One region of the Mesorhizobium sp. M0276 genome, then DNA from elsewhere that is predicted to be linked to it. Evidence: riboswitches for the same ligand, from Rfam matches in the RefSeq annotation. Region 1 holds a riboswitch; each other region holds the start of a gene.
What was found. A riboswitch is a leader RNA that binds a small molecule or an ion and turns the genes downstream of it on or off. The one in region 1 is predicted to bind cobalamin.
Positions count from the first base shown of each region.

Region 2: it holds a riboswitch for cobalamin, as region 1 does, so the genes downstream of both, bluB (5,6-dimethylbenzimidazole synthase) here and NKJ01_RS10515 (DUF1636 family protein) in region 1, are expected to answer to the same signal.
Region 3: it holds a riboswitch for cobalamin, as region 1 does, so the genes downstream of both, NKJ01_RS07550 (aromatic ring-hydroxylating oxygenase subunit alpha) here and NKJ01_RS10515 (DUF1636 family protein) in region 1, are expected to answer to the same signal.

Region 1 is NZ_JAMYSC010000010.1:124,334-127,604, reverse strand. Features, by position in the region: gene NKJ01_RS10520 (winged helix-turn-helix domain-containing protein) at 1-1,128, shown strand, start outside; cobalamin riboswitch at 1,157-1,360, shown strand; gene NKJ01_RS10515 (DUF1636 family protein) at 1,400-1,819, shown strand; gene cobW (cobalamin biosynthesis protein CobW) at 1,830-2,867, shown strand; gene cobN (cobaltochelatase subunit CobN) at 2,886-3,271, shown strand, end outside.
Region 2 is NZ_JAMYSC010000030.1:82,684-85,954, reverse strand. Features, by position in the region: gene NKJ01_RS22900 (hypothetical protein) at 1-881, shown strand, start outside; partial or broken gene bluB (5,6-dimethylbenzimidazole synthase) at 998-1,615, opposite strand; cobalamin riboswitch at 1,676-1,855, opposite strand; gene NKJ01_RS22890 (histone deacetylase family protein) at 1,977-2,903, shown strand; gene NKJ01_RS22885 (exodeoxyribonuclease VII small subunit) at 2,908-3,159, shown strand; gene NKJ01_RS22880 (DUF2277 domain-containing protein) at 3,258-3,271, shown strand, end outside.
Region 3 is NZ_JAMYSC010000007.1:21,962-25,232, reverse strand. Features, by position in the region: gene NKJ01_RS07560 (DUF680 domain-containing protein) at 7-216, opposite strand; gene NKJ01_RS07555 (DUF680 domain-containing protein) at 288-485, opposite strand; cobalamin riboswitch at 994-1,195, shown strand; gene NKJ01_RS07550 (aromatic ring-hydroxylating oxygenase subunit alpha) at 1,311-2,558, shown strand; gene NKJ01_RS07545 (FAD-binding oxidoreductase) at 2,605-3,271, shown strand, end outside.

The DNA.
Region 1 (3,271 bases):
CCAACAGCTACGCCCGACCGCCGCCATTTTGCCCGCGTGCTGGCTCGAACCGGTCTGCTGCAGATCGATTCCGTCAGCGCGGTGGTGCGCGCTCATTATATGCCGCTCTATTCGCGCCTTGGCCCTTACCCTCTCGCCTTGCTCGACAATGCGGCCATGACGCGCAAGCGCACGGTCTTCGAATATTGGGCGCATGAGGCCTCTTTCCTGCCGGTCGAGACATACCCGCTGATGCGCTGGCGCATGCAACGGGCCGAGCGCGGCGACGAAATGTATCTGGGCCTCGCCAAATGGGGTCGCGAGCACGCCGCCTATGTCGAAGAGATCTACCGCCAGGTCGTCGAGCGCGGCCCGACCGCCGCCTCCGCGCTCGAGGGCCAGAAGGGCTCGGGCGGCTGGTGGGGCTGGAGCCATGCCAAGCATGCCTTCGAATGGCTGTTCTGGGCCGGACGCATCACCACGGCGCACCGTCGCGGTTTCGAACGCTTCTATGACCTGCCGGAGCGTGTGCTGCCGCAGGCGATCCTCGATCTTCCGGTTCCGGCCGCCGAGGACGCGCACCGCGAATTGCTGCGCATTTCGGCCCGCGCCCACGGCATCGCGACATCAGGCGATTTGCGCGACTATTTCCGCCTCTCGCCGGCCGACATGAAAGGCCGGCTGGAGGAATTGGTTGAAACAGGCGAATTGCTGCCGGTGCGCGTCGAAGGCTGGGACAAGCCGGCCTATCTTCACAAGGATGCCCGTCTGCCGCGCAAGATCGAGGCCCGCGCCCTGTTGGCACCGTTCGATCCGGTCGTCTTCGAACGCTCGCGCACCGAGCGGCTGTTCGATTTCCACTACCGCATCGAAATCTACACGCCGGCCGACAAGCGGCAATACGGCTATTATGTCCTGCCGTTCCTGCTCGGCGACAGGATCGTCGCGCGCGTCGACCTCAAGGCCGACCGGCCGGCCAGTGCCCTGCGCGTCCATGCCACCTATGCCGAGTCCGGTGCGCCGCCTGAAACCGCTGCTCAGCTCTTCGAGGAATTGAAACAGATGCAGGGCTGGCTTGGCCTTGAGCGCATGGAAGTGACGCCCGCCGGTGACTTGGGTCCGGCGCTGGCCGACATCGCCGTGTCGTAAGCCGCGTTGACACTGCCGCCTGCAAAAGCCTAAATCCGGTACAGACGGTCTCTTCTCTTCAACGAGAGGAGCTAAGAGGGAATGCGGTGAGGGACGAAATCCCAAATCCGCGGCTGTCCCCGCAACTGTAAGCGAAGAGCCAAGGCCGAAAGCCACTGGGTGATCCCGGGAAGGCGGCTACCCAAGGCAATGACCCGCGAGCCAGGAGACCTGCCGTCTGCGACTACAGAATCCGATCGTCCGGCGGGTTTCCGGGCAAGGAGCACGATCTTTGGACCACGACAGCAGTTTTTCGGCTGGCACAGCGGATGTTTCGTCCGGCCATGATGATGCCTTGGCTGGCGTCACCGTGATCGTCTGCGCCTCCTGCCGCGATGAAACCGGCTCCGACGCCCATCCCCGCGCCGGCGAACTGCTGGCGGACGACACGCGACGCGCCGCGTCGGGCGACAACATTCGCATCAGCAGCGTCGAATGTCTCGGCAATTGCAAGCGGCGGCTCAGCGCCGCCATCCTGCGCAACGGCTGCTGGAGCTATGTCTTCGGCGACCTGACACCAACCAGCGGCGCCGATCTGGTCACTGGAGCCAAACTCTTCGCCACTTCGACGGACGGCCTGATCCCATGGCGCGGCCGCCCCGATAGCCTGAAGCGCGGCCTTGTTGCCCGCATCCCTCCCCTCGACCTGTGAAGGACCTGAAATGACCGCTTCCGTCTCCCGCGTCCCCTGCACCGTCGTCACCGGCTTTCTCGGCGCCGGCAAGACGACGCTGGTCCGCCATCTCCTGGAAAACGCCGGCGGCAAGCGTATTGCCATCATCGTCAACGAGTTCGGCGACATCGGCATCGACGGCGAGATCCTGAAGGGCTGCGGCATCGACACCTGCCCCGAGGAAAACATCGTCGAACTGGCCAATGGCTGCATCTGCTGCACCGTCGCCGACGATTTCGTGCCGGCGCTCGACCAGATCCTCGCGCTGACTCCGAAGGTCGACCACATCCTGATCGAGACTTCCGGCCTCGCTTTGCCCAAGCCGCTGGTCCAGGCTTTCCAGTGGCCGAGCGTGAAAAGCCGCGTGACCGTTGATGGCGTCATCGCCGTGGTCGACGGGCCGGCATTGGCCGAGGGACGCGTCGCCAACGACATGGAGGCACTCCAGGCGCAGCGCGCCCAGGACGAGACGCTCGACCACGACGACCCGGTCGAGGAAGTGTTCGAGGACCAGATCGCTTGCGCCGACCTGATCATCCTGTCGAAAAGCGACCTGATGGACGCCACCGGCACCGCCCGCGCCAACGCCATCATCAACGAACACTCCGCCCGCGCGGTGAAGATCGTGCCGACGTCGCATGGCAAGGTGGATCCCTCCGTGCTGCTCGGCCTCGGTCTCGCGGTCGAGGACGATATCGAGAACCGCAAGTCCCATCACGACGGCGCCTTCGACCATGAGCATGACGACTTCGATACGTTCATCGTCGACATTGCCTCGATCGCCAATCCGGACGAATTGGCGAAACGCGTCGCCACGGCTGCCGAGGAAGAGAACGTGCTGCGTGTGAAAGGCTTCGTCGAGGTCGGCGGCAAGCCGATGCGGCTGCTGCTGCAGGCCGTCGGGCCGCGCGTCAACCACTACTATGACCGCGCCTGGACGGCGCAGGACGACCGCCGCTCGCGCCTCGTCGTGATCGGCCTCAAGGGGCTGAACCGCCCGGCTATCGAGCGTATACTCGCCGGCTGATTTCGGACACAGGTTGCGATGCACATCCTAACCACGACATCCGCCTCGCTCGACGACCTCGCCGAGCCGGTCGATCTGCGGCAGGCGCCGGCGGATATCGTGGCCCTGTCCTTCACCGACAGCGACCTCGCCGGGTTGGCGGCAGCGTGGAAGGCCGACGCCGACCGCCTGCCCTCGATGCGGCTGGCGGCTCTGCGCGACTTGCGCCATCCCATGTCCGTCGACCTCTGGGTCGACAGCGTCGCCCGTCACGCCAAGATCATCCTCGTCCGCATCCTCGGCGGCTACGACTGGTGGCGCTACGGCTGCGACCAGCTTGCCTCGACGGCGCGGGCGCGCGGTATAAAACTGGCGCTGCTGCCTGGCGAATGCCGCGACGAGGACCTAAGGCTGATCGAAGCCTC
Region 2 (3,271 bases), on a different contig from region 1:
TCATGGCGACCGGCACGGGCGCCTCCGTCGGCTATGGCGTCGGCCATATCTCCACCGATCCCGACGGGCCGCTGTCCTTTGCCCTGTGGGGCGGGGTGGTCGGTTTCGGCGTCGTCTCGATCGCTGTTTACTGGATCCGCGAATACATCCTCTATGTCGTCAAGGCCGGCCATATCGCCGTGATGGTCCATCTGATCGACGGCCGCGACATTCCCGGCGGCCAGGACCAGATCGCCTACGCCAAGGATATCGTGACCCAGCGTTTTGCCGAGGCCAATATCCTTTTCGTCGTCGACCAGCTGGTCAAGGGCGCTATCCGCGCCATCACCGGCCTGCTCGGCGGCATCGCCGCCTTCCTGCCGATCCCGGGCCTGAGCGGCTTGGTCTCCTTCATCAACACGGTGATCCGCCTGTCGCTGACCTATGTCGACGAGATCATCCTCGGCTACAACATACGCATCAATTCGTCATCGCCGTTCGAGACGGCGCGCCAGGGCGTCGTGCTCTATGCCCAGAACGGCAAGGTCATGGTCAAGAACGCCGTCTGGCTGGCGGTCATCATGTGGGGCGTATCCTTCGTCATCTTCCTGCTGATGCTGGCGCCGGCCGCCGCCATTCTTTTCCTGATGCCAGGGCAATTGGCGGGCTGGGCTTTCGTGCTCGCCATCGTCTTCGCCTGGGCCTTCAAGGCGGCCTTCATCGAGCCCTTCGCCATCGCTTGCCTGATGCAGGTCTATTTCAAGACCATCGCCGGCCAGGTGCCTGATCCCGCCTGGGATGCCCGGTTGGCCGAGGTGTCATCGAAGTTCAGGGAGCTTAGGGACAAGGCGCTGGCGTCCTTCGGCGGCTCGCGTTGGGGCCCGGCCGGCGCGACAATCTGATCGGCGAGGCTCGCCGGTATGGCAGCAACGGTGTTGAGGCGCGCCACGGTCGATTTGAGCAACCCTTCGCCTTGCCCGGAATACGTCTCGCTCATGATCAGTTCCGGCAGCGGCAGCCGCCGTCCCCAGCCATGCGTTTCAAGGTCAGGTTTTGGCGCGAACTCCGAGACGCGGCCGACGCAGAGATAGGCGACCGGGGTCACATGCTCCGGAATTGACAGCAGGCCTTTCAGCGCTTGCGCCTCGATGATGCTGACCCAGCCGACACCGACGCCTTCGGCGCGCGCCGCCAGCCAGAAATTCTGCACCGCGCAGACCGTGCTGTAGAGGTCCATCTCCGGATTGTGCGAGCGTCCCAGTGGCGAACCCTTCGAACGCTCGCGATCGCAGGTGATGCAGATGTTGAGCGCGCTTTCGCAAATGCCTTCCAGCTTGAGCTTGCGGTAAAGCGCCTGCCGCTCTTCCGCAATGGCCGGCAATTCCTGCTGGCGCGCCGCCAGGAACAGGTCGCGCACCTTTTCCCGTCGCTCGGCATCGCGAATGACGATGAAGTTCCAAGGCTGCATGAAGCCGACCGACGGCGCGTGATGGGCGGCAAGCAGCAGCCGCGCCAGCACCTCATCGTCGAGCCCGGTGGGCAGGAAATGGCTGCGGACGTCGCGCCGCGTGAACATGGCGCGATACACCGCATCGCGCGCATTCTGCTCAAATCCATCGCCAACAGCAGCGGTCATGTGTTCCGGCATCGCTTGTCCCCTTGCGATTGCAATCGATGCCATCCGCCTGACCATGCGCATGACGATGCCTGCCAGGCCGGTCTTCTGGCTCGGGATCAACCCGCGTCCGGTGCCTTCCCGTCATCGACAGTGGCATATACCGGCGCGGTCCCCCTTACAGCGTTGGGCACGCCACGGAATTCAACCGTGTTCCCGATTCTCCCGCTTGCGGCGGGCACCAAGCAGTGTCACGGACCTTACGCCGAAGCGCGGACGACGCCAATGCCTGCAGCGACGCGAATGGACGCAGGCGCGATTTTCCCCAGTCATCGGCCGCCCGTGCATGGCCTTTGTCGATCCGGGTCACTAGATTAGGACGATGGCTACCCGTCTCTATACCCATCCGATCTTCCTTGAGCACCTCACGCCGCCCGGCCATCCCGAGCGGCCGGACCGCTTGCGCGCCATCGAGCGCGTGCTGGATGACGAGGCTTTTGCCGCGCTCGATCGTATCCAGGCGCCGGAAGGCGACGAGGCCACCATCCTCTATGCTCATCCCGCCGATTTCGTCGCCCGCGTGCGCGCCGCCATTCCCGACGAGGGAATCGCCCGCATCGACGCTGACACCACCGCCAGCCCGAAGAGCTGGCAGGCGGCGATCACCGCAATCGGTGCGGCCAACGCCGCCGTCGACGACGTCTTTGCAGGCCGCGCCGACAATGTCTTCGTCGCGGCGCGGCCGCCCGGCCACCATGCCGAAAAAACCACGGCGATGGGTTTTTGTCTGTTCAATACGGCGGCGATCGCGGCGCGTTATGCGCAGAAGAAGCATGGTATCGAGCGTGTTGCCGTCGTCGACTGGGACGTGCATCACGGCAACGGCACGCAGGATATTTTCTGGGACGATCCGTCGGTGCTCTATTGTTCGACGCACCAGATGCCGCTCTACCCCGGCACCGGTGCGAGGAACGAAACCGGTGCCGGCAACATCGTCAACGTACCGCTGGCGCCGCAGACCGGCAGCGAGGTGTTTCGCGATGCCTTCCTCTCGCGCGTGCTGCCGGCGCTCGACAATTTCGCGCCCGACCTGATCATCATTTCGGCCGGGTTCGACGCACATCACCGCGATCCGCTGGCCGAGATCAACCTGACCGAGGACGATTTCGACTGGGCGACCGGCCAGCTGATGCAGCGCGCCGCGCGTCACAGCGGCGACCGGCTCGTCAGCCTGCTCGAGGGTGGCTACGATCTGCAGGGATTGGCATTTTCGGTCGCCGCCCATGTCGGGCGACTGATGAAAGGATGAAATGATGGCCGGTGAGATCAACGAAGATGTCAAGGCGATGAGCTTCGAACAGGCACTCGACGCGCTGGAAAAGATCGTCGATGATCTTGAGCGTGGCGACGTGCCGCTCGATCAGTCGATCAAGATCTATGAGCGCGGCGAAGCGCTGAAGGCGCATTGCGACCGGCTGCTGAAGGCAGCCGAGGACAAGGTCGAGAAGATCAGGCTGTCGCGTGACGGCAAGCCGGTTGGAACGGAGCCGCTCGACGCGGACTGAGGCACGCAGCCGTCTCACCGACTTTTGGACACGATCATGATTGAGCATAGAGTTCGTCTTGATTGAAACGGCTCAGGACAAGAGGAGATACGGAAGCGATGTGCAGAAACAT
Region 3 (3,271 bases), on a different contig from region 1:
CGGATGTTAGTTGTTGCCGAACAGGTTGCGGTCGCTGCCATGGTTGACAGGCGCCTGCGTGGCCGGCTCCGACTTCTTGACGGAAGCCGTGTACGAGTTGTCGACGGCGGTGGTGGCAGGCTGGTTGGCGCCGTTCGAACCATAGTTGTCGCTAGCGGCGAAAGCGCTACCCGAGATGGCCAGAACGGCGGCGGTAGCAAGAATGATCTTCTTCATTTCAAGTCTCCTGAATTTTCTGGATTTCGCCAGGATGGCGGGCGAACCCGCCGTCAACTGGGAATTGGTTGTTAGTGGCCGAAGAGGTTACGGTCGCTGCCCTGGGCAGGCGTCTGAGCAGCCGGTTCGGACTTCTTGACCGAAGCGGTGTACGAGCTGTCGACGGCAGTGGCTGCCGGGGTGTTCGAACCGTAGTGGTCGCTGCCATTAGCGAAGGCGCTGCCGGAAATGGCCAGAACGGCGGCGGCAGTGAGAATGATCTTTTTCATTTTTTGTACTCCAGTATCTTCTTTTCGTCCGTCTAGCGGCGTGTCTTGGAAATGAAATCGCGTCGTTCGGACAGCCCCGATGTGGGAGGGCATCCTCGCCTTTTCCAATCACGAAGTTGTTCCGTGTGGACCATGAATCCGCTACTTGAAATTGTGCCAAGGGCTTCCACACGCTACTTATTATTTCTATTTTTCAATGGTTTAAGCAAAACCGTCCGCTGGATCACCAACTGTTGCCAAGGCCCGGCGTTCACAACGTCCTGCACGCACCGTCAACAGAAACGAACCGTTCGGTTCGATTTTAGAATCAGCTAATAGTCACTTTTCGAAACCGTTAGCCTTTTTGGCCGCCGGCAAGGGGTCGGCTTTCGAGGAGATTGCAAGTGGCGATGGCTGCCGAAGAGATAGGATTTCAGCCCGGCAATCGCCAACCCGAACGTTTCGCACGCGTGTCGCGCCGCATGGATACGATGTCGTTTTCATGCCGATGACGCGCCAGCGATCGTGGTTAGATCATGCCATCTCAGGTGCCGCTTCGTGACGACGGGGCGGAGAATTGGGAAGCCGGTCAAAATCCGGCGCTGCCCCCGCAACGGTGGTGGAGTTCAAGTCGCAACGGGAGACCACTGGGCAACTGCCTGGGAAGGTGTCGCGATCGTCCGCAAGGACAACTCCAAAGCCCGGAAACCAGCCCGAGATTTCTAGACTCGACTGATCGCGGTGGGCGATCAAGAGGTGGATAGTGCATGCCCGGCGCCTCGCCGGCCTGCGTCCAATCCTTCCTCCGTCACCACCAGTTCAGTCCTTAGATAACGAGGACAGGACATGGATATTCGCAACGACATGCTGAGGCGCTTGAACAGCCGTCGGCAAGGCTTTTCGCTAGAGCAGCCCTTCTACACCGATCCAGACTACTTCAAGCTGGACATGGAGCTGATCTGGTATCGCGATTGGCTGTTCATCGGCCATGATTGCGAGCTGCCGAAGCCGGGCAGCTACATTACTGTGCAGATCGGCGACTATCCGGTTGTTCTTGTCCGTGACCAGCAAGGCAAGATCAACGCCTTCCACAATTCCTGCCGCCATCGCGGCAGTCGCGTCTGCAACACCGACAAGGGTACTGCGGCAAAGCTCGTCTGCCCCTATCACCAGTGGACCTATGAGCTCGACGGCCGCCTGCTGTTCGCCCGTCAGATGGCCGACGGTTTCGACAAGAGTGAGTTCGGTCTGAAGCCGGTCGCCTGCGAGAGCGTCGGCGGCTATATCTTCATCTGCCTGGCCAAGGAGCCAGCGGATTTCGCGCCGATGCGGGCGATGATCGAACCTTATCTGCTGCCGCACCGGTTGCGGGAAGCAAAGGTCGCCTTCGAGAGCACGATCATCGAGAAGGGCAACTGGAAGTTGGTCTGGGAAAACAACCGCGAGTGCTATCACTGCGTCGCCAATCATCCCGAGTTGTGCAAGACCTTCCCCGAGGCTCCGACCGTGACCGGCGTCAACGGCGCCGACAGCGACCCCGAAATGGTCGCGCATTGGGCCAAATGCGAGGCATCAGGCCTGCCGAGCAAGTTCCGCATCGATCCGGCCGGGCAGTATCGCGCCACCCGCGCGCCGCTGCTGCGCGATGCCGTCAGCTACACCATGACCGGCAAACTGGCGGTGAAGAAGAACCTCTCCGACGCTGTCTCCGCCGACCGCATCGGCACCTTGATGCACTATCACTATCCGACGACATGGAACCATATCCTCATCGATCACGCGGTGACGTTCCGGGTGGTGCCGATCAGCGCCACGGAAACGGCGGTGACGACGAAATGGCTGGTGCACAAGGACGCGGTCGAGGGTGTCGACTACACCATCGAAGACCTTACCCATGTGTGGACCGAAACCAACGACCAGGACCGCCGCATCGTTGAGGAAAACGCCCTCGGCATCCTGTCGCCCGCCTATGAACCGGGCCCCTATTCGGAGCTGCATGAGGGCGGCGTGATCCAGTTCGTCGAATGGTACGCGTCGTTCATCGGCCCGCGCCTCGCCGAAGGCGGAAGGCCGGCGCTGCGCAGCGTCGCCTAGTTGCATCACATGCACAAGACATGAGGGACAAGAGAGGATGAATGCGATGACGGATCTTGGCCTCTATCGCCATCTCGACCAGATGACGCCCTGGAACGACAGGCTGCAGGTGCTGGAGGTGATCGGCGTCAGCGACGAAGCGCCTGACGTCAAGACCTTCACCTTCCGCTCCGACAACCAGACCTGGTTCCGCTACAAGCCGGGCCAGTTCGTGACGTTGGAACTGCCGACCGCGGACGGGCCGCTGATGCGCACCTATACGCTGTCGTCCTCGCCATCGCGGCCGTTCTCGATCGCAGTGACGGTGAAGGCGCAAGCCGGCAGCACCGGCACGCGATGGATGTTTGACCATCTGACGCCCGGCTCGCACGTCAAGGCCTATGGGCCGACCGGCGATTTTTCGCTGCACAGTCACCCGGCGGCTAAATATCTGTTCATTTCGGCCGGTTCGGGCGTGACGCCGATGATGTCGATGCTGCGCTGGCTGAACGACTGTGCGCCATGGACCGATGTCGGCTTCGTCAATTGCGCGCGCCGCCCGGAAGAGATCATTTTCCGCAAGGAGCTCGAACTGCTCGGCAGCCGTATGCCGGGCTTGTCGCTCGGTTTCATGATCGAGGAGCGTTCGAGCCGAGAGGGCTGGTTCGGCCATATGGGCCGCATCGACGCCATCAGGCTGCCGCTGCTGGCGCCCGATTTCCGCGAGCGCGAAA